3 regions of the Arthrobacter alpinus genome follow, and region 3 is predicted to be linked to each of the others. Evidence: predicted binding sites of a transcription regulator. Region 3 holds the regulator's gene; each other region holds the start of a gene.
The links. Region 3 encodes LexA, which represses DNA repair genes until DNA is damaged. Its sites were predicted from a motif close to TCGAACANNTGTTCGA; they were not measured.

Region 1: a site for LexA is predicted at 2,606-2,621, ahead of AOC05_RS07295 (DUF222 domain-containing protein). Genes of this name have one in related genera too.
Region 2: a site for LexA is predicted at 3,707-3,722, ahead of AOC05_RS14365 (DUF222 domain-containing protein). Genes of this name have one in related genera too.

Annotation. Positions count from the first base shown of each region.
Region 1 covers NZ_CP012677.1:1,642,711-1,648,692, reverse strand. Annotated here, with positions in the region: gene leuA (2-isopropylmalate synthase) at 1-833, shown strand, start outside; gene recO (DNA repair protein RecO) at 971-1,723, shown strand; gene AOC05_RS07300 (isoprenyl transferase) at 1,806-2,546, shown strand; gene AOC05_RS07295 (DUF222 domain-containing protein) at 2,663-4,558, shown strand; gene AOC05_RS07290 (alpha/beta hydrolase) at 4,726-5,712, opposite strand; gene AOC05_RS07285 (FAD-binding dehydrogenase) at 5,769-5,982, opposite strand, start outside.
Region 2 covers NZ_CP012677.1:3,156,365-3,162,346, forward strand. Annotated here, with positions in the region: gene AOC05_RS14330 (PspA/IM30 family protein) at 1-396, opposite strand, end outside; gene AOC05_RS14335 (hypothetical protein) at 403-1,080, opposite strand; gene AOC05_RS14340 (YccF domain-containing protein) at 1,121-1,522, shown strand; gene AOC05_RS14345 (hypothetical protein) at 1,613-1,846, shown strand; gene AOC05_RS14350 (HutD family protein) at 1,846-2,445, shown strand; gene AOC05_RS14355 (hypothetical protein) at 2,520-3,257, shown strand; gene AOC05_RS14360 (hypothetical protein) at 3,263-3,460, opposite strand; gene AOC05_RS14365 (DUF222 domain-containing protein) at 3,898-4,620, shown strand; gene AOC05_RS14370 (response regulator transcription factor) at 5,293-5,982, opposite strand, start outside.
Region 3 covers NZ_CP012677.1:929,704-935,685, reverse strand. Annotated here, with positions in the region: gene AOC05_RS04055 (histidinol-phosphate transaminase) at 1-224, opposite strand, end outside; gene AOC05_RS04050 (LysM peptidoglycan-binding domain-containing protein) at 290-682, opposite strand; gene lexA (transcriptional repressor LexA) at 980-1,723, shown strand; gene AOC05_RS04040 (ATP-dependent DNA helicase) at 1,824-3,911, opposite strand; gene hflX (GTPase HflX) at 3,904-5,571, opposite strand; gene AOC05_RS04030 (class I SAM-dependent methyltransferase) at 5,774-5,982, shown strand, end outside.

The DNA of each region.
Region 1 (5,982 bases), 710 kb from region 3:
TCGACCCCATGATCGACTTCTCCGACATCGACGACGTGCGGCGCACCGTCGAGTACTGCAACCAGCTTCCGGTGGCCGAGCGCACCCCCTATGGCGGCGATCTGGTCTTCACCGCGTTCTCCGGTTCGCACCAAGACGCCATCAAGAAGGGCCTGGAAGCCCTCGAAGCGGACGCAAAGGCTGCCGGACACGCCGTCTCCGAGCACACTTGGGCTGTCCCGTACCTGCCTGTTGACCCGAAGGACCTGGGCCGCAGCTACGAGGCCGTCATCCGGGTCAACTCGCAGTCGGGCAAGGGCGGTGTGGCATACCTGCTCAAGAACGAGCACAATCTGGACCTGCCACGACGTGCCCAGATCGAGTTCTCCGGTGTCATCCAAAAACAGACGGACACGGTGGGCGGCGAGGTCAGCGGCGCCAAGCTATGGACCATCTTCAGCGACGAGTACCTGCCGGCCGAAGCAAGCGAGAACGCGTGGGGCCGCTACCATATTGGTCCGTTCACCACGTCCACCGATGACGACGGCGAAATGACGCTGATCGCCAAGCTGACCATCGACGGGGTGAGCACCACACGCACGGGCACCGGCAACGGACCCATTGCGGCGCTGCTGGCCATCCTCGGAGAAGACGGCGTGGATGTCCGCGTCCTGGACTACTCCGAGCATGCACTCTCCGAAGGCGGCGACGCCCGCGCAGCAGCCTTCGTCGAATGCGCAGTGGGTGAGCGGGTGCTGTGGGGCATCGGTATCGACGCCAACACCTCCACGTCCTCACTGAAGGCAGTCATCTCCGCCGTGAACCGCGCAGTCCGCGACGCACAGGCAGCGTAGTCCCCACTTGCCGCCCCAGTAAATCGCTGGCGCGATTTACTGGGAACCTGGCAAGCGTGGGCCCAGCAATGCGGGCTAGGTTGATTGCTGGCGCGGTGCAACTGACCGCGCCGGGCGAATAGTGGGAGAATGGAATAGTGTCCAACCAATCCTTTGCCGCCCGCACTTACCGGGATGACGCCGTCGTACTGCGAACCCACAAACTAGGGGAAGCCGACAGGATCATCACGTTGCTGACTCATCATCATGGGCAGTTGCGGGCCGTGGCGCGTGGTGTGCGGCGCACCAGCAGCAAGTTTGGGGCCAGGTTGGAGCCGTTCATGGTGGCCGACCTCCAGTTGGTCAGGGGCCGCACCTTGGACATCGTCACCCAGGCGGTGGCCAAAGGTAGCTATGGGGATGCGATCGCCGCCAACTACGACCGCTATGTGGTGGCTGCGGCCATGACCGAGACGGCGGAGCGGCTCACGGACGTTGATGGTGAAACGTCCACGGCACACTACTTGTTGCTGGTGGGGGCACTTGCCTCGTTGAGCCGGGGCGCACATTCCACCGAACTGATTTTGGATTCCTACTTGCTACGGGCTGTTTCCATCGCGGGGTGGGCGCCCAGCTTCGGAGACTGTGCCCGATGTGGTGATCCTGGTCCCCATGGCGCCTTCAATGCCGCCTTGGGTGGTGCCGTTTGCCATGACTGTCGGCCTCCCGGTTCACCGGCTCCGGCCCCGCAAACCATGTTCTTGCTGGCGTGCCTGCTCTCCGGGGATTGGGCCGGCGCTGACGCTTCGGAGAATATTCACCGCCGGGAGGCTGCAGGCCTCGTGGCCGGTTACGTGCAATGGCATTTGGAGCGCACCGTGCGTTCCCTGAAACTTGTGGAGCGTGCATAAACCCGTGGCAGTCCAACGCAGCAGTCGAAGCACCACAAAGCCGGCCGTCGTGGCGCCTTGGCCGCACCCCTCAGGGGAGATCATGCCAGCGATTCCCGCGCAGCTGATCCCCGCGCATGTGGCCATCGTCATGGATGGGAACGGCAGGTGGGCCAACCAGCGCGGTCTGCCCCGGGTGGAGGGTCACAAGGCGGGGGAGCCGGCGTTGTTGGACGTCATGGCTGGCGCCATTGAAATGGGTATCAAATACGTTAGTGTCTACGCCTTTTCCACCGAAAATTGGAAGCGTTCACCGGAGGAAATTCGTTTCCTCATGGGATTTAACAAAGATGTATTAAGACGTCAGCGGGACCAACTTGACTCCTGGGGCGTACGCATTCGGTGGTCAGGCCGCAAACCAAGGCTCTGGGGATCCGTGATCAAGGAGCTGGAAGTGGCACAGGAGCACACTAAGGACAACGACACCATTACGTTGACCATGTGTGTTAATTACGGCGGACGGGCTGAAATTTCCGACGCCGTTGCCGCCTTGGCGGCCGATGTTGCGGCCGGAAAAATGAGCCCGCGCTCGGTGTCTGAGAAGACGATCCAAAAATACCTGTACTTGCCCGATGTGCCGGACGTGGACTTGTTCCTGCGTTCCAGCGGCGAGCAGCGGCTCTCCAACTTCCTGTTGTGGCAAAGCGCCTATGCTGAATTTGTCTTCATGGACACGCTGTGGCCCGACGTCGACCGCAGGACTTTGTGGGCGGCGGTTGATGAATACGCCCGCAGGGACAGGCGCTATGGCGGCGCTGTGGATGCAGCCAAGTCCACCAGCTGATTCCGCTCACGTTCCTCGCATGTATCCCGTGCCGGGACTGGGAGAAGAGTAAATATTATTAGAACATTTGTTCTATAGTACTTCCTTGCTGGCGTATTTAGGTCTAAAATTGGTGTATGGGCACCGTTGATCGGTCCGGTAGCAAGAGGGGTTCCACCCCTTCCGGGCAGGCGTTTTTGGATCAGGACCCCGGCTTTGGGCCGGAGGGGATTGTTGGCGGCGATTTTTCCGGCCATGATTCTTTCGGTGTTGCTGTGGATGCTGTGGTGGATGGGGATGGTGCTGCGCTGGCCCGGCTGATTGCCAGTGATCCTTTTGCCGATGACCCGCAGATGCGCAATGTCACGTGGATCGGCCCGTCGCGGGAGATCAGTGCGGAGGAATGGGCGGCCCAGTTCTTGCCTGCCGCGCCTGTACCGGGGCTGGGGGTTGGGGCACTGTTGCCTGTGTCGCTCTCTGGTGTGGGTGCGGATGCTGCGGTGGCGGTGGTGCGGGCTTCGGTTCCGGACCTTCCTAAGGCGCCCAGGAAGGACAACCCTGCCGGTGTGGTGTGGACCCCTGCTGCGGGGGCCGAGGCGTTGGAGGTTCTGGATCCGGCCGGGCTGGCCGATAACGAGGTGTTGGACTTCATGCATGCGGCGAACCGTTTGGCCGCTTTCGCTCAGGCCAGGGAAGCCGAGGCGGTGGCCGTGTTTGCTACCCGTCGTCCGCCTCTGGCCGATGAACCGGTCCGGGAACGCGGCGGGGTGTCGTTGTGGGCTGCCGGGGAACTGATGGCGGTATACGCGATCGGGCGGGGCGCCGCCGAGCATCGACTCGATGACGCCGCGACCCTGACCGCGCTCCCGGCGACCTTGGCCCTGCACCGGCAGGGTCTGCTGGACGGGTTGCGGATCCGGGCCATCCACCGGGGCCTGGAGAACGTTCCCGAGGAGCTCTTCTTGGTGCTGGAGCCACTGTTTTTGCCCGGGGCGGCCCGGATGAACCCGGCCGGGCTGACCCGCAAGATCCGGCGCCTGGCCGAACGCTTCAACCCTGAACCGTTGGCGGTCCGGCACGAGCGGGCCCGGATCCAGCGCCGGGTCTGGTTCACGCCCCTGCCCGACGGGATGGCCCAACTCGGTGCGATCCTGCCCGCCACACCAGCCCTGGCCTTGTTCCAGTCCTTAGAAGCCTGGGCCAGACAGGCCCAACAGGATGGGGAACCCTCCACCGCTTTGACCCCGACCGGGCGGCCCTCCCGTAGCTACGATAACTACCTCGCCGATTGCTTCCTGGACCTGATCCATCAAGCCTTCCTCCACCCCGCCACCAGCTGCACTGACTGCTCCTGTAACAACCCCACCCCAGACCATCCAGCACCAGACCATCCAGCACCCCACCCCACCACCGGGCTGAGCGGCAATGGGCTGAGCGGCAATGGGCTGGCAGGGAATGGGCTGCCCGGTGGTGGGTCGGTTCCGGAGCCACGGTTTGCTCCTCGTATCCCGGCTAAGGTCAACGTCACTATCCCGTTCCTGACTCTGCTGAACACCTCGGAGGAGCCCGGCCATCTCGACGGGTACGGTCCCATCCCGGCCGATCAGGCCAGAGAACTCGCCGCCGGGGCCAGCTCCTGGCACCGGATCCTCACCGACCCCGAAAAAGGTACCATCGTCAGTATCGGGCGCACCGCTTACAAACCACCCGCGGACATGGTCAGGCTCGTCCGTCTCCGGGACCCTGTCTGTACCGGAATCGGGTGCGACACCCCGGCCCGGAACTGCCAGATCGACCACACCATCCCGTTCCACCAAACCCGGTACACCCTCAACGGCACCGCCCTGCCCAAAGGCCACACCAGCACCGAGAACCTCTGCCCACGCTCCATCTACTGCCACCGCCTCAAAGACGAGCCCACCACCGGCTGGAACGTAGAACCAGCCGAAAACGGTGCCACCAAAACCACCACCCCCACCGGACGCGAATACCTCCACAACCACCCCGACAACGAACAAAACGCACCCTTCTAGCAAGCACCCTCCCCCACAACACAGGCCCGGCACCCAGGCACCCGGCACCCGCGAAGTGTTGGCCAAAATCACTGAGACTGGTGGCCGGAAGCGTACCGCAGAACGACCTGTTGTGTCCCTCATGGAGCCCGCGCTTGTCGGGGAGGAACCGCATCGCACGACGCCTGCTAGTCGACGTATCCCCGCAGCCAGCGGGCAAGCCTGTTGTAGGCGTCGTCGCGCACGGGCTTGTTGGAGAGGAAGACCTCGTGCAAGGCGCCGTCGATGCGTTCCAGGGCCACGCTGCTCCCGAGGGAAAGCGCCCGAAAAGCCAGGGCACGCACGTCCAGAACGACGTCGGCGTGAAGCATTGCCTCATTCCATACGGGCCCCAGCATGCTGCGTGCCGAGAGTAAGACCAGAGCGGGCATGGGCAGGGCCAACCCGCTGGCAACCTCACGCTGGGCAGCCATGATGGCCTGCATCCAGCCGGCCCTCACGGGGAAAGCCTGGGGCGGTCGCATGTGCCTGTCCACGTGCCAGTCCCCGTAGGCCTCGTCGCTGATTCCGCGCCAGTAGAACGTGCGCTCCGGCACCCGCATCCTGGTCAGGGGCCGGCGGTCGGCCACGGGCCGGACCAGCGGAGTGGCTGCACGCCGGATGGCAGCCCCACCATGGATTTCCAGCCAGGGGCTGTTTAGAACCAGGTGGCTTACCTTGTCGGGGAACTTGCGTGCCCAGAGGGCGGCGATAAGCCCACCGGTTGAGTGGCCTACCAGAATGATGGCGGCCCGTCCGATTGGGTTTGTGTGCACAGACTCAGCTGCCGGGCCTTCGGGTTTAGCGTTCCCTTGGTAGAGCTCGTTAGCAATGACTTGGTGGGCCAGCAGGATTTCATCGTCGTAGTCAGCGAGGTCATCCACGTAGCCACCGAGCTCCGCTGATTCCAGGCTACGGCCGTGGTTGTGTAAATCCAGGGCGTAAAAGTCGTAGCCGTGGCTGGAGAAGAACTCAGAGAGTCCGGTGTTGTAGAAGTAGTCGCTCCAGCCGTGGATGTAGAGCACGCCCAAGCGTGGAGAGCGACCGGATTCGTCGGCGCCTCCGTCGGCTGGACTATGCCGAATCAGGGTGGCACGGCGGGCTGTGCCATCGGGGCGGGGTGCCTGAAGTGTCATTGCTTGGTAGTCGGGACCGAGAATATCCGGTGACCAGGACGCGGATGCAGCAGCCCTCATCCGGCGGTGTCGCTGGCGGCTTGGCGTCCTGCAGTGCGCCCGGAGAAGAGGCAGCCACCTAGGAATGTTCCCTCGAGCGAGCGATAGCCATGCAGGCCGCCGCCGCCGAAACCTGCGGCCTCGCCCGCGGCGTACAAGCCAGCGACGGGGACGCCGTCGGAGTTCAGGACCCTGCCGGCCAGGTCCGTTTGCAGGCCACCCAAGCTCTTG
Region 2 (5,982 bases), 1.8 Mb from region 3:
GAAGCCGGAAACCCTGGCCTGCAGCTGGGTCAGGGACGCGATCAGCATTGATTCCTGCTCGGCAAGGGCATCGCGCTGGGACAGAAGGTCGCCAAGCTGTTCGGCCATGATCAGGTGCCGGGCCAGCGCGGTCTGGGCCGCGACGGGGTTCCCGGCTTCCTGGCTGGTCGTTGCCTGGGCCTGGAGCGCGTCCATGGCCCGCTGAAGATCGGCGGCCTGGATGTCCAGGCGTTGCCGACTCACGGAAACATCGGCCACGCCCCGGCGCATGCTCTGCACCGCGGCGAGCTGCTTGAACTGGGCATCACCGAGGGTGAGCTGCCCTGGGGAGGCGGCTCCGGCGTCGTGCCCGGAACCCTTGGGAAAGAGCGCACGGAAGCGGGAGAAAACGCCCATGGGAGCCTAGGAACCGTCGCCGAGACCGGTGTAGGTGGCGGACCAGTTCTTGAGCATGGTTGCCTCGATCTCCAAGGTGCGGGTGAGGTCCTTGAGGTCCACGTCGACGGCGGGCGCGGCGGCGCTGGCCAGGGCGTTGCGAATACCTGTGGCCGTGTGGGTAATTTGCTCCGCCTGGACGCTGAGGGTCTTGGCATAGATGCCCCGCACGGCCGGGTCCGGGTCCTGTTGGGCCACCAGTAACTGGCTGTCCACCACCTGGGCGGACTGCTGCAAGGTACGGAAAATGGAGTCCAGGTTACCCGTGTATTGGCGCGTGGAACTGGCAACCTCCAGGCTGCGACGGGTAGCCTCCATGGCTTCCTGCAGGCGGATCCGCGCCTTCATGATCTCCCCGAGCGGCCCCGAGGTGGTCTCCGCACGCACCTTCATGGCGTTGCGCTTGGCGGACTCATACTTTGGCTTGGACAGCTTCACCAGGCCCAGGACGCCGCGGGAGACAAGCACGCCAACGGTGATGGCAACGCCCAGGACAATGGCGATGACCACCAATATGAGGATCAAAAAGACTGTGCCGAAATCCATGGAATCTTCGCTTCCTGCCCTCGTGTAACGGTGACGTTTGGTGGAAATTAGCCTAGCACCGCGGGCGTGGAAGCAGATAAGGGTAAACACTAGGGTCATCCCTGACGCCTCACCGCACCTTGTGGGGCACAATGAAAGCATGAAGACCATCCTGAACGTCATTTGGCTCGTGTTTGGCGGCTTCTGGCTGGCCCTGAGCTATTTTCTGGCCGGTATTGTGTGCTGCATCCTGATCATCACCATCCCGTGGGGCATCGCGTCCTTCCGTATTGCCGGCTATGCGCTCTGGCCCTTCGGCCGGACGGTGGTGGACAAGCCCGGTGGCACGGGCATCGCCAGCACCCTGGGCAACATCATTTGGATTCTGGTGGCCGGTATCTGGATCGTCATCAGCCACGTCACCACGGCGGTCGCCATGGCCCTGACCATCATTGGCATCCCCCTGGCCATCGCCAACATAAAGATGATCCCCATCTCCCTCATGCCGCTGGGCAAGGAGATCGTGCCCAGCAACCGGCCCTTCGTGAGCAGCTACCACTAGTCCAAGCACGACGACGGCACCTCCTCCGGGCTTTTGCGGCGCGCTGACCTCGCGAATGTGAGGGCGGACTTCGCCGCGTAAGCTGGTGATATGCGTAATAAGACCGCCTGGCTGGACGTTATCGTCAGTTTTGCCAGTTTTGCCTCCATGATCCTCGTGTTCACCCTGACCAGGTTCAACTTGCCGATCAAGATCCTGTTGGCGTTTGGCATCTCGGCGGCCATAACGGGAGGCTGGTCCTACTACAAGCGCAAGGCCCGGCGCCATCCGTCCGAGCCCAAGCGCCTGCACGTGTACAGCGTGAAGAATGTGGACGAAAAATAGTGGACATCATCAAGTACGCATCCTTGAAGGCCGCCCCGTGGGCCAATGGTGGTGGCATAACCCGCCAGCTTGCCTCAGGTTCCGCTGATCGGATGACGCTGGGCTCCGGCGACAAGGTCTCCAACGCCGAGCCGTGGGACTGGCGGATCAGCATCGCCGAAGTGGCCAAGGCCGGCCCGTTTTCCCCCATGCCGGGCATGGACCGGATCCTGACCATCATCGACGGCGAGCTGATAGCCCTGACCGTCGACGGCGCCGAGCATGCCCTGGAAAAGTACCGCACCTTCCGCTTTTCCGGTGATTTAGAGACCTCCGCAAGCCTGCCCACGGGCGCGCTCATGGACTTGAATGTGATGACCCGCCGCGGCTCGTTCAAGGGCTACGCCACCATTTTGGAACTGTCCAAGAAGCGTCCGCACCCGGTGTTCGCCGGACAGTTTGCCGTGCTGCTTCAGGGCTCCGCCACGGTTTCCGTGGACGACGGCGGCACCCCCGTTCCGCTGGGCAAGCTTGACACCGTGGTGGGTACCGAGGATGCGCCGGAGATCTCTGGCCGCGGTTTCCTGGCCGTGGTGAGTATCGACCGCGCTGAAGACTAGGCTCACCGATTCATCCCACTGGCTGAGGACTTCCCCGTACCTGCGGCCTAGGCTGGGGTTTATAGGGGGTACTTGTGAAACTTCGTTGGCGGGCCGCGTCCGCGGCCCTTGCGGCCGCGCTGTTATTGGGTGGACTGTCGGCCTGCACGTCATCACCGAGAACCAGCTATACGACCGCGTCCGGCGAGGAGGTCGCCGTCGACTGGAAGGACTTCCCGGCCCCGTCCGGCAATGAACCGGACCAGCTACTGAGGGCTCCTGTCGCGGAAGACATCGAGTCGGTGAGCGCCGGGATCCTGACGGACATCACGGCGGCCCTAACCCAGGAGTTCGGGCTGGCCTGGGCAACCTCGGGTGAGTCCAGCTGGCACGCCGGGGCCGGCAACGGCTACGGCGGAGTAGCCATGAGCACCACCTACAACTCGGTGTCGTGGGCCAGCGGCACGGTTCCGCCCAGCGCCGAGTGGGCCCGCGTGGTGGAGATCGTGAATGGCTTCGCCTCCGCCCGGGGCCTGGACAAAACCGGGCTGGAATCGCCGGAAACTTTTGTTTGGTTCGGCACCGCGTACGGCGACACCCAATGGGTGTCAGTGGAGATCCATGACGCCGCACTTGCCCCTGCTGGAAAGGCGGCATCCAACTATGCGCAGATCAAGCAACCTCCCGCAGCCATCTTCCTCAGCTACGGAGCCACAGCCCTCCCCCGGAATGATCGGCCGGCCTTTATTAAGGATCTGGAACCCTTTGCCGGACTGGAACGCCCGGAGTCGACCACCTCGGACAAGGTGCGGCCGCCGTTCCGAAGCGCCTAATACTCTTAGAGCCCCTTGTCCCACTCCACACGGACTTTCACGCCGCCAGCCTCTGTGTGTTCAATATGGGTCTTGATCTCGTTGGGCGCCGCCCCCATTTCCGCGATCTTGTGTTGGTACTCCCTGACCAGCTCGTCTAGGCTCTCCTGCGTCCATTCACCGGGACGGAGTCGGGTCGAAATTTCCACGTCGTCTGAACTCATTGCGGCAGCTCCCACTCCATAGTTGCTTCCTCAGTTGCTTCCTCGGTTGCTTCCTCGGCCGTGACGGCCTTGCCCCCACGGTAGGACGTTGGCGGCACCGGTGCAAGAGTACGCAACTGTTGAAAGTGACGATTCGTCCCACTCTGATGAGCATGTGGGCTGAGCCGACAGTCAGGAGGCGACCCGTGCAGTTGGCGATGTCAGGAGGTGGCGAAACTTCAAGGCGGATGTCGAACATTAAAGTTATAGAATTCTTTTTCTAGAAAATATTATTTCCTTAGGATATTGTTCGTAAAATTGTGGTATAAGTAGTCCGGTGCTGGTCCCCGGAGAACGGGGCGAGTCGCCAGCCGCACCCACTGCGGCGGAGCTAATCACAGCACTGACACTTTCCGGACATTTCCCGTTTCGACACCACCTCTGCCGGCTTACTGGGCTTGCCTGACTTTGCACCCTTCGCCGATCCGTTCGACCTGACGGGCGTGCCACGTCTAACGAAGGTTGAGGCGGCACGAACAGTCAGTGATGACTGTTTCGCTGCTCTGTCGGCGCTGAAGTCCTTGGAGGATGCCACAGCCGCGTTCAAGGCCGCCGTGATTGAACTCCGGTACTGCGCAACCCATGCCGAAGACACGGCCCTTGGTCTCGATTTATGGCAAAACACCTTGTCGGCCATGAGTTGCCGTGCAGAAATCGCCGCCGTCCTGACGGTGAGCGAGGGACAAGCCGGCGAGTTAATGGAACACTTGGCGACACTAATCCGGAACCTCCCGGCAACGTTCACGTCTCTTCGAGACGGTGCGATCTCTTGGGGACACGCCGTGGTCATCGCCGATAAGTCCCTGACTTTGCGTTCCTCTGGCATCCCGGAAGCCGCCATCACCGCTTATGAACAGACATTGCTTGGTAAAGCCGGCTGCACGTTGTGCTCCTTTAGGGACAAGGCTCGGCGGTTGCGGGAGAGAACCCAACCCGAATCGATCACTACCCGCACCAAGGTGGCCTACGAGCAACGGCGGATCGAGGTCCAACGCGTCCACGATGGCATGTCTTGGCTCAGCCTCTACCTGCCGGCACCCACGGTAGAGGGCATCTGGGATCAATGTACTTTCATTGCCAAAAATGCCCAACGTCCCAGCGAGGCCCGGAACCTCACCTAACTGCGAGCCGACGTCGCAGCAATCATCCGACTCGGCCAGGACTTCGCTGCCAATGGCATCAACTCTCACCAGTGCCCACACACCACCGAGAACAACCCACCGCAGGACGATCCACCCGGAATGGACGATGTGTTCAGCCGCCAAGGGTTCAGCACGGAACCTTGGACCATAGAAGACGGCAGCGAACCCGAGTTCCCCATTCCCGACCTCTGGGCCCCAGACCCGTGGCGCCCGGACTCCTGGATCACCGGCACCGCCGCGCCCAATGGTGGTCTCCCCGGAGTGGCGTGGTCGGGGTTGCCGCCAATGCCGGCAGTCATGCCCGTGGTGTTGATCCCTGCCCTGTCACTGATAGTCGTCAGCAATGCCCCCGCACTATTGGAAGGATACGGGCCCATCAGCATCGATATCGCCAAACGCCTCCTGGCCAACGCCTCATGTTTCTACCGGGCCTTTACCGATCCCCTGACGGGGGAAGCTCTAGCCCTCACCCCGGACACCCTCTGGGTAAGTAAAAAATGCGGACCATGCTGCAGGCCAGCAACGAATTCTGCACCTTCCCGGGCTGCACCGTTAAAGCCGTCCACGCCGGGCGCGATCACCTCACCCCATGGGATCAGGGCGGCAAAACGACCCCGGACGCCCCGGATGGACCTCCCCCACCGGCCGCTACTACCCCCCCCACCACCACCCGATATAACACCACCGAGCTACCCGAAATGGCTCATGAAGAAAATCAGCGCCAGAATCAATGCCGCCACCACGGCACCACTGAACAGTCGACGGCGACAGCTCCACGCCTGACCGGCCGACCTCAGCCCAGCAGAGGGCCTCCTCGCCGACTACCTCAGTGCTTGACCTTCGACTGAGGCACGCGGTACTCATGTGGTGGGCGCCTCCCATCATTGTTCGCTCACCCCAACAGACGTCGCTCGTAGACAAAGCGACGAGTTGGGGCCGGGCTCGCAAACCAAGTTTGTCCAAAACACTGCGCAGGTGGGTCTTGACCGTCGCCTCTGAGACGAACAAGCTCCCGGCAATTTCGCTGTTGCCCAGACCCTTGGCTGCCAGGAGAAAGACGTCACGTTCCCTTGCCGAGGGCCCTTCCAACACCGATAGATCGGGATCAGCAACGGGAAATGACCTGGCGGCGTGCGCGAAGAGCTCGTGGATTGAGCCGGGCGCAATAACCGAATAGCCCGAGTACACGGTGCGGATCGCCGCGAACAGAAACTCCGGCTCGGCGCTCTTGAGCAGATAGCCGCTGGCCCCCGCCTGCACGGCCTCAACCACTGCCTGGTCACGGTTGAAGGTGGTCAACGCAATGATCCGCGGCTTGTCGGTTCCCGCGGCCAGTGACTC
Region 3 (5,982 bases):
GCCCTACGAAGTTCGGTGAACTCCCGATCAGGGTAGCGGTTCAAGCCGTCAAGTTCATCCGCGACGGCCTTCAAGATTGCTTCCTTGGCGTCCAGCGGAACACCAAAGGTGTTCTCGTTGACGTTGAGCAAAACAGGAACGTCGATTTGCGGGGCACCGTAGGGATGTTGTCCGCGCAGATCGTCGCGGAGCGGTAATTGGCTGAGGCGTTCAAACTGATCCATGGGACTAGTTTAAGTGCCGTGGACGTCAAGACTGAACTTGTGACAGGTAACGTCCGACCATTTGGCTATTTGGGGTTCGGGACAAACAGTTGCTGGCCTGCCTGCACCACGTTGGTGGTCAGCTCATTCAAGGCCACGATCTCACCCACGACTTCTCGAACATCGCGGCTTGAATCGCTGGCAGCCGCAATGGACCACAGACTCTCGCCTTGCAAGACCGTGACAGTGGTTGCGTAGTCCGCCATGTCGATGGGGCTGAACTTTGTGGCGGCGTTGGCAGGACTGGCCAGGGCTCCCAGGAGCAGGGCCAACACCGAGAATACGAGCACTGTGCTGAGCAGCAGGGCCGGAATGCCGAGCAGGATCATGCGCCCTCGCCGGGTCAGCCGCAGGGGCGCGGCGCCGGGGGTTGCTGCAAGGACGGGACGTCCAATTGTTGAAATCACCAATGCGCTCATGACTAAGGCTCCTTTTCACACCGTGAAGTTTCTTCCCGTGGGAGCCCACCAGGCGGGGCGTCCCAGTCGTTCCGCAGGAGCAAAACTTCCATAAACAATTTGTTCGATAGAACGTATGTTCTAACTCGCTACTACTGTTTTAGCATCTATTGACGACTCCTGACAAGACTCGCTAGAACAAATGTTTGAAATTCCCACTTTTCTGGCTTAATCTTGAGGGTAAGGATTCGCCTCTGAAAGCAGTCCACCAGCAGGCACTGACATTATTAGTGGCATCCACGAAAGGACCGAAGGATCATGACGCTCCCAGAACCTCCGCACCGCATCCCCCAGGCACCGAGCAGGGCCGGCATGAAGGGTCTGACGGTCCGCCAAAAGAAGATCCTTGAGTGCATCCAGCGCTCTATTGCTGACAAGGGTTACCCGCCGTCCATGCGTGAAATTGGCGACGACGTGGGATTGGCAAGCCTTTCCAGCGTCACCCACCAGCTCACCCAGTTGGAGCGGCACGGCTACCTGCGTCGTGATCCCAAGCGTCCACGTGCCATGGAAGTTCTCATTCCCCTCGTCCTTGACGACGGCGTGGTTGCCATTGAGGGTGTGAGCTCACCGGAGCAGGTCCGCAGTTCCAACGGCCTGAATTTTGCACAACTCAGCAGTTCCTCGGACACGGCATTCGTTCCGCTGGTGGGACGGATCGCCGCCGGCGGTCCTATCCTGGCCGATCAGATGGTCGATGACATCATGCCGTTGCCGCGCCAGATCGTCGGCAGCGGCGAGCTCTTTATGCTCAAGGTGGTTGGCGACTCCATGATTGACGCCGCCATCTGTGACGGCGACTGGGTTGTTATCCGGCGCCAGAACACCGCCAACAATGGTGATATTGTGGCCGCCCTGCTCGAGGATGAGGCCACTGTCAAGACGTTTCGCCAGCGTGATGGCCACACCTGGCTGTTGCCGCAGAACACCCGCTACGAGCCCATCCTGGGCGACAACGCCACTGTCATGGGCAAGGTCGTCTCGGTGCTGCGCAGCCTCTAGCAAATGCCAACGAAGAAGCGCCCCGGGCAATGCTCGGGGCGCTTTGTCGTGCGTGGCTCGCTGCGGGTGCCGGCACCCACCATCCCGAGGCCGTGCCGGGCTACTTGCCGGAGAGCCGCTCTAGCGCCGACAGGGCCACGGCCCTGTCCTTGGTGGACCAAAAAGGTGGCAGGGCGGCCCGCAGGAACCCGCCGTAGCTGGCGTTGGCCAGGCGGGAATCAAGGACCGCCACAACTCCCCTGTCACTGCTAGAGCGGATAAGCCGGCCCACGCCCTGGGCCAGGCGAATAGCCGCATGGGTTGCGGAGATGGCGATGAAGCCGTCCCCCCCGCTTTGGGCCACGGCCCTGGCCCGTGCCGTGACCAGCGGATCGTCGGGACGGGGGAACGGGATCCTGTCAATGACCACCAGCCGGCAGGAGGCCCCCTGCACATCAACTCCCTGCCACAAGGACATGGTGCCAAAAAGGCAGGTGTCGGGTTCCTCGGCAAATTCCTTGATCAGGCCGGCGATCGAGGCGTCTCCCTGACAAAGAATCTTGACCTTGAGCTTCTTGCGCAGCTTTTCGGCAGCGTCCTCGGCCGCACGGCGTGAGGAGAACAACGCCAGCGTCCCTCCCCCTGCGGCAGTGATCAGTGCCTCCAGCTCGGCCAACTGCTCCGGAGAATTTCCGAACCCGGGCTTTTGCAGGTGCGCCGCAACGTACAGCATGCCTTGCTTTGGATAATCGAAGGGGGAGCCGACGTCGGCACCGGTCCAGTTCGGCGCGTTGGCACCCAACAAACCCAGCCCCCCGGCGGTGGCCTGGAACGACTCGCCAATGGCCAGTGTTGCCGAGGTCAGGATCACCGTATGGTCGGCAAACAGACCCTCCCGCAATTTTCCGGCGACACTGAGCGGGGCGATGCTGATGACGGGAGGTTCGCCCTCATCCGCCTTTTGATAGCCCTGGCCGGGGGTGAAGCTACCTACCCGTGACGCCCAGAGAACTTCACGGGCGTCCTGGGCAGCCAACATCCGCTCACACAGGTCAAAGACTAGGTTCAACCGGGAACGGGCAATGGACCGGCCACCGTCGACGGCGGCCGAACCCTCCGGTTTGGAGTCAGATAAAGCCACGCGTGCGGCGTCCCGCAATTGTTCGATGGCTGCCGAGTGGGTCTCGTTCAGACCGTTGGGTAGCAGCCCGGACGGCGTTGCTGCAAAGGCCAGATCCAGGGCATTGCCGGCCGCATGGAGCGCGTCCACGGAGACGCCCGTGTGTTTGCGTGTGCTTGAGGCCGCCGCCTGGACCATCTGGACAGAGAGCTGGCCGGTGACGGCACCTGTCACACGGTCCTGGAGTTCGTGCGCCTCGTCCACCACCACGACGTCGTAGTCCGGCAGCACCGCGATTCCCTCAAAGGCGCTGATCGCCAGCATGGCGTGGTTGGTGACCACAATGTCCGCCACGGCTCCCTTGGCTCTGGCCATTTCGGAGAAGCAGATCTCGGCCAGGGGACACTTTTGCGCGCCCAGGCACTCCATGGACGTGACGGAGACCTGCCGCCACGCCTTGTCCGTGACACCGGGCAGCAGTTCGTCGCGGTCACCCGATTCGGTGTCCTGCGCCCACTCGCGCAACCGCACAACTTCACGGCCGAGGGCCGAGGTCGGCCCGGTCTTGGCACCTGGCAGATGCACAACACTGGAGTCCTCACCCAGGCTGAACAGTGCCCCCTCGGAGGAGTCCTCGGTGGGGAAGCCACCGCCCAATTTGTGCTTGCAGACATAGTTGCTTCGGCCCTTGACCAGGGCGACGTCAATGGGGCGCGGCAGCAGCGGGTCCAGGGCAGCGAGCAGCCTGGGCACGTCACGGCCCACGATCTGGGCCTGCAACGCCAGCGTCGCCGTGGCCACCACTGATGGTTTTTCACTCGTGAGGGCATGAACTATTAGCGGAATCAGGTAGGCCAGGGACTTTCCTGTGCCTGTTCCGGCCTGGACCAGCAGGTGGTCGCCGGTTTCAATGGCTGCCACCACCTGACGGACCATCTCATGCTGCCCGTCCCGGCGTTGGCCGCCCATGGCTTCCACCGCCCTGTCCAGCAGTTCCAGGGCCTGAGCAGTTGAGGCCTGGTCCGTTGAGGCTTGTGTTGGTGCAGGATCGGCCGTGGAGGCATCGGCTTCGGCAGTACTTTTATCCATGCTGGACAAACGGTGCCACTTCTGCGGCCAGGTCGTCACGGACGCGCACATGTGCCACAGTGCCGGTTTCGCCGTGCTCAATGCTGAGGATCTCGGCATCGCTTCCGTGCAATCTGTTCAGCACGTCGCCGCGGTCGTAGGGAATCAGCAGTGTCAGGTCAACCCCGGGGCGCGGGATGGCGTCGCTGATGGCCGCGAGCAGTCCCTCCATGCCCTGCCCGGTGCGGGCAGAGACTTCCACGCTGCGCGGCTCGCGCTGTCGCAGGCGTTGAACCACCAGCGGATCGGCGATGTCCACCTTGTTCAAGATGATGATCTCGGGGATTTTCAGCGCACCAACCTCGGCGAACACTGTGCGCACCGCCGAAATTTGTCCCTCGGGATCCGGGTGGGACGCGTCAACAATGTGCAGGATCAGGTCTGCGTCGGCCACTTCCTCCAAGGTGGAGCGGAAGGCCTCAACCAACTGGGTGGGCAGCGAGCGGACAAAACCCACCGTGTCGACAAGGGTGTAACCCAGACCGTCGGCGGTCTCTGTTTTGCGAACGGTGGGGTCCAAGGTGGCGAACAAGGCGTTCTCGACCAGGACGCCTGCGTTGGTGAGCCTGTTCAGCAGGGAGGACTTTCCGGCATTGGTGTATCCGGCGATAGCCACCGACGGGACAGAGTTGCGTTTCCTATTGGCCCGCTTGGTCTCCCGTGCAGGCTTCATGGCAGCAATTTCACGGCGCAGCTTCGCCATGCGGGTTCGGATCTTCCGGCGGTCCAGTTCCATCTTGGTTTCGCCGGGGCCGCGCGAACCAATACCGCCACCGGCGGTGCCGACCCGGCCACCGGCCTGGCGGGACATGGATTCACCCCAACCGCGCAGGCGCGGCAACAGGTACTCCATCTGTGCCAGCTCCACCTGCGCCCGGCCTTCGCGTGACTGGGCGTGCTGGGCAAAAATGTCAAGGATCAACGCGGTGCGGTCAATGACCTTGACCTTGACCACTTCTTCAAGGGTGCGGCGTTGGGACGGTGCAAGGTCGCCGTCGATGATGACGGTGTCCGCACCCGTGGCGTGGACGATCTCCTTGAGTTCCTCCGCCTTGCCCGTTCCCAGGTAGGTGGCCGGGTCTGGTTTGGCACGGCGCTGGACCATCCCGTCGAGGACTTCGGATCCGGCGGTTTCAGCCAACGCGGCCAACTCCCGCAGGGAATTCTCCGCATCTGCCATGGTCCCGGTGCTCCACAGGCCGGCCAGGACGACACGTTCCAGACGCAGCTGGCGATACTCAACCTCCGTGACGTCTTCAAGCTCGGTGGACAGCCCGGCCCTGCGGCGCAGTGCGTTGCGCTCGGCCAGTTCAGTCTGGTCACCGTCGAAGCTGCTGTGTTCGAAGGTAAGGTTCGAGACGGCCTGGGCCTGGCCGATGATGGGGTGGCTGGGGGCAGGCGTGGCTTGGGGGTCCTCGGCGTCGAGCCGGACCTCCGCGCGGACGGCCCGTGACGCGGCGATGTCCTTAGCCAGAATCCTGTCAATCACTGCCTCGATCTCGGCGACCGACAGATCCGAGGCCGCGTTCCCGGCCGACCCTGATCCGACAGGCCCTGTTGTGGGTTCGTTGGCGGGGACGTTGGCGTCGTCGGAACCGTGAGGTGCAGATGGGTTGGACATGTTCTCCTTATTGGCGTTAGACCAATCTTAGTCCCGTGCGCCGACACGCACACCTTTGCCGTCTACGGCTGTGGACAAAGCTGGCGGGGCAGGGGCCCTTAGGTGTGCCTAGATACCGATTGGGGCTGTTTCGCACTAATCTGGCATGACTATGGGTACTCAGGGCGCAGATCATTATTTCACTTCACAGCCGTCGGCTCCGATGAAACGGCGGCCCCTCACGGTGGTTTTAGCCGGCGAGAAACGGCAACTGCAGACGGCGGGGGGAATTTTCAGTCCCGACGGGGTAGACAAGGGCACCACCATTTTGCTTGCCGAGGCCCCGCCGCCCGCGGTGGACGGCAATTTGCTCGACGTCGGTTGCGGCTGGGGTCCTGTGGCCCTGACACTGGCCCTGCGCTCCCCCGCCGC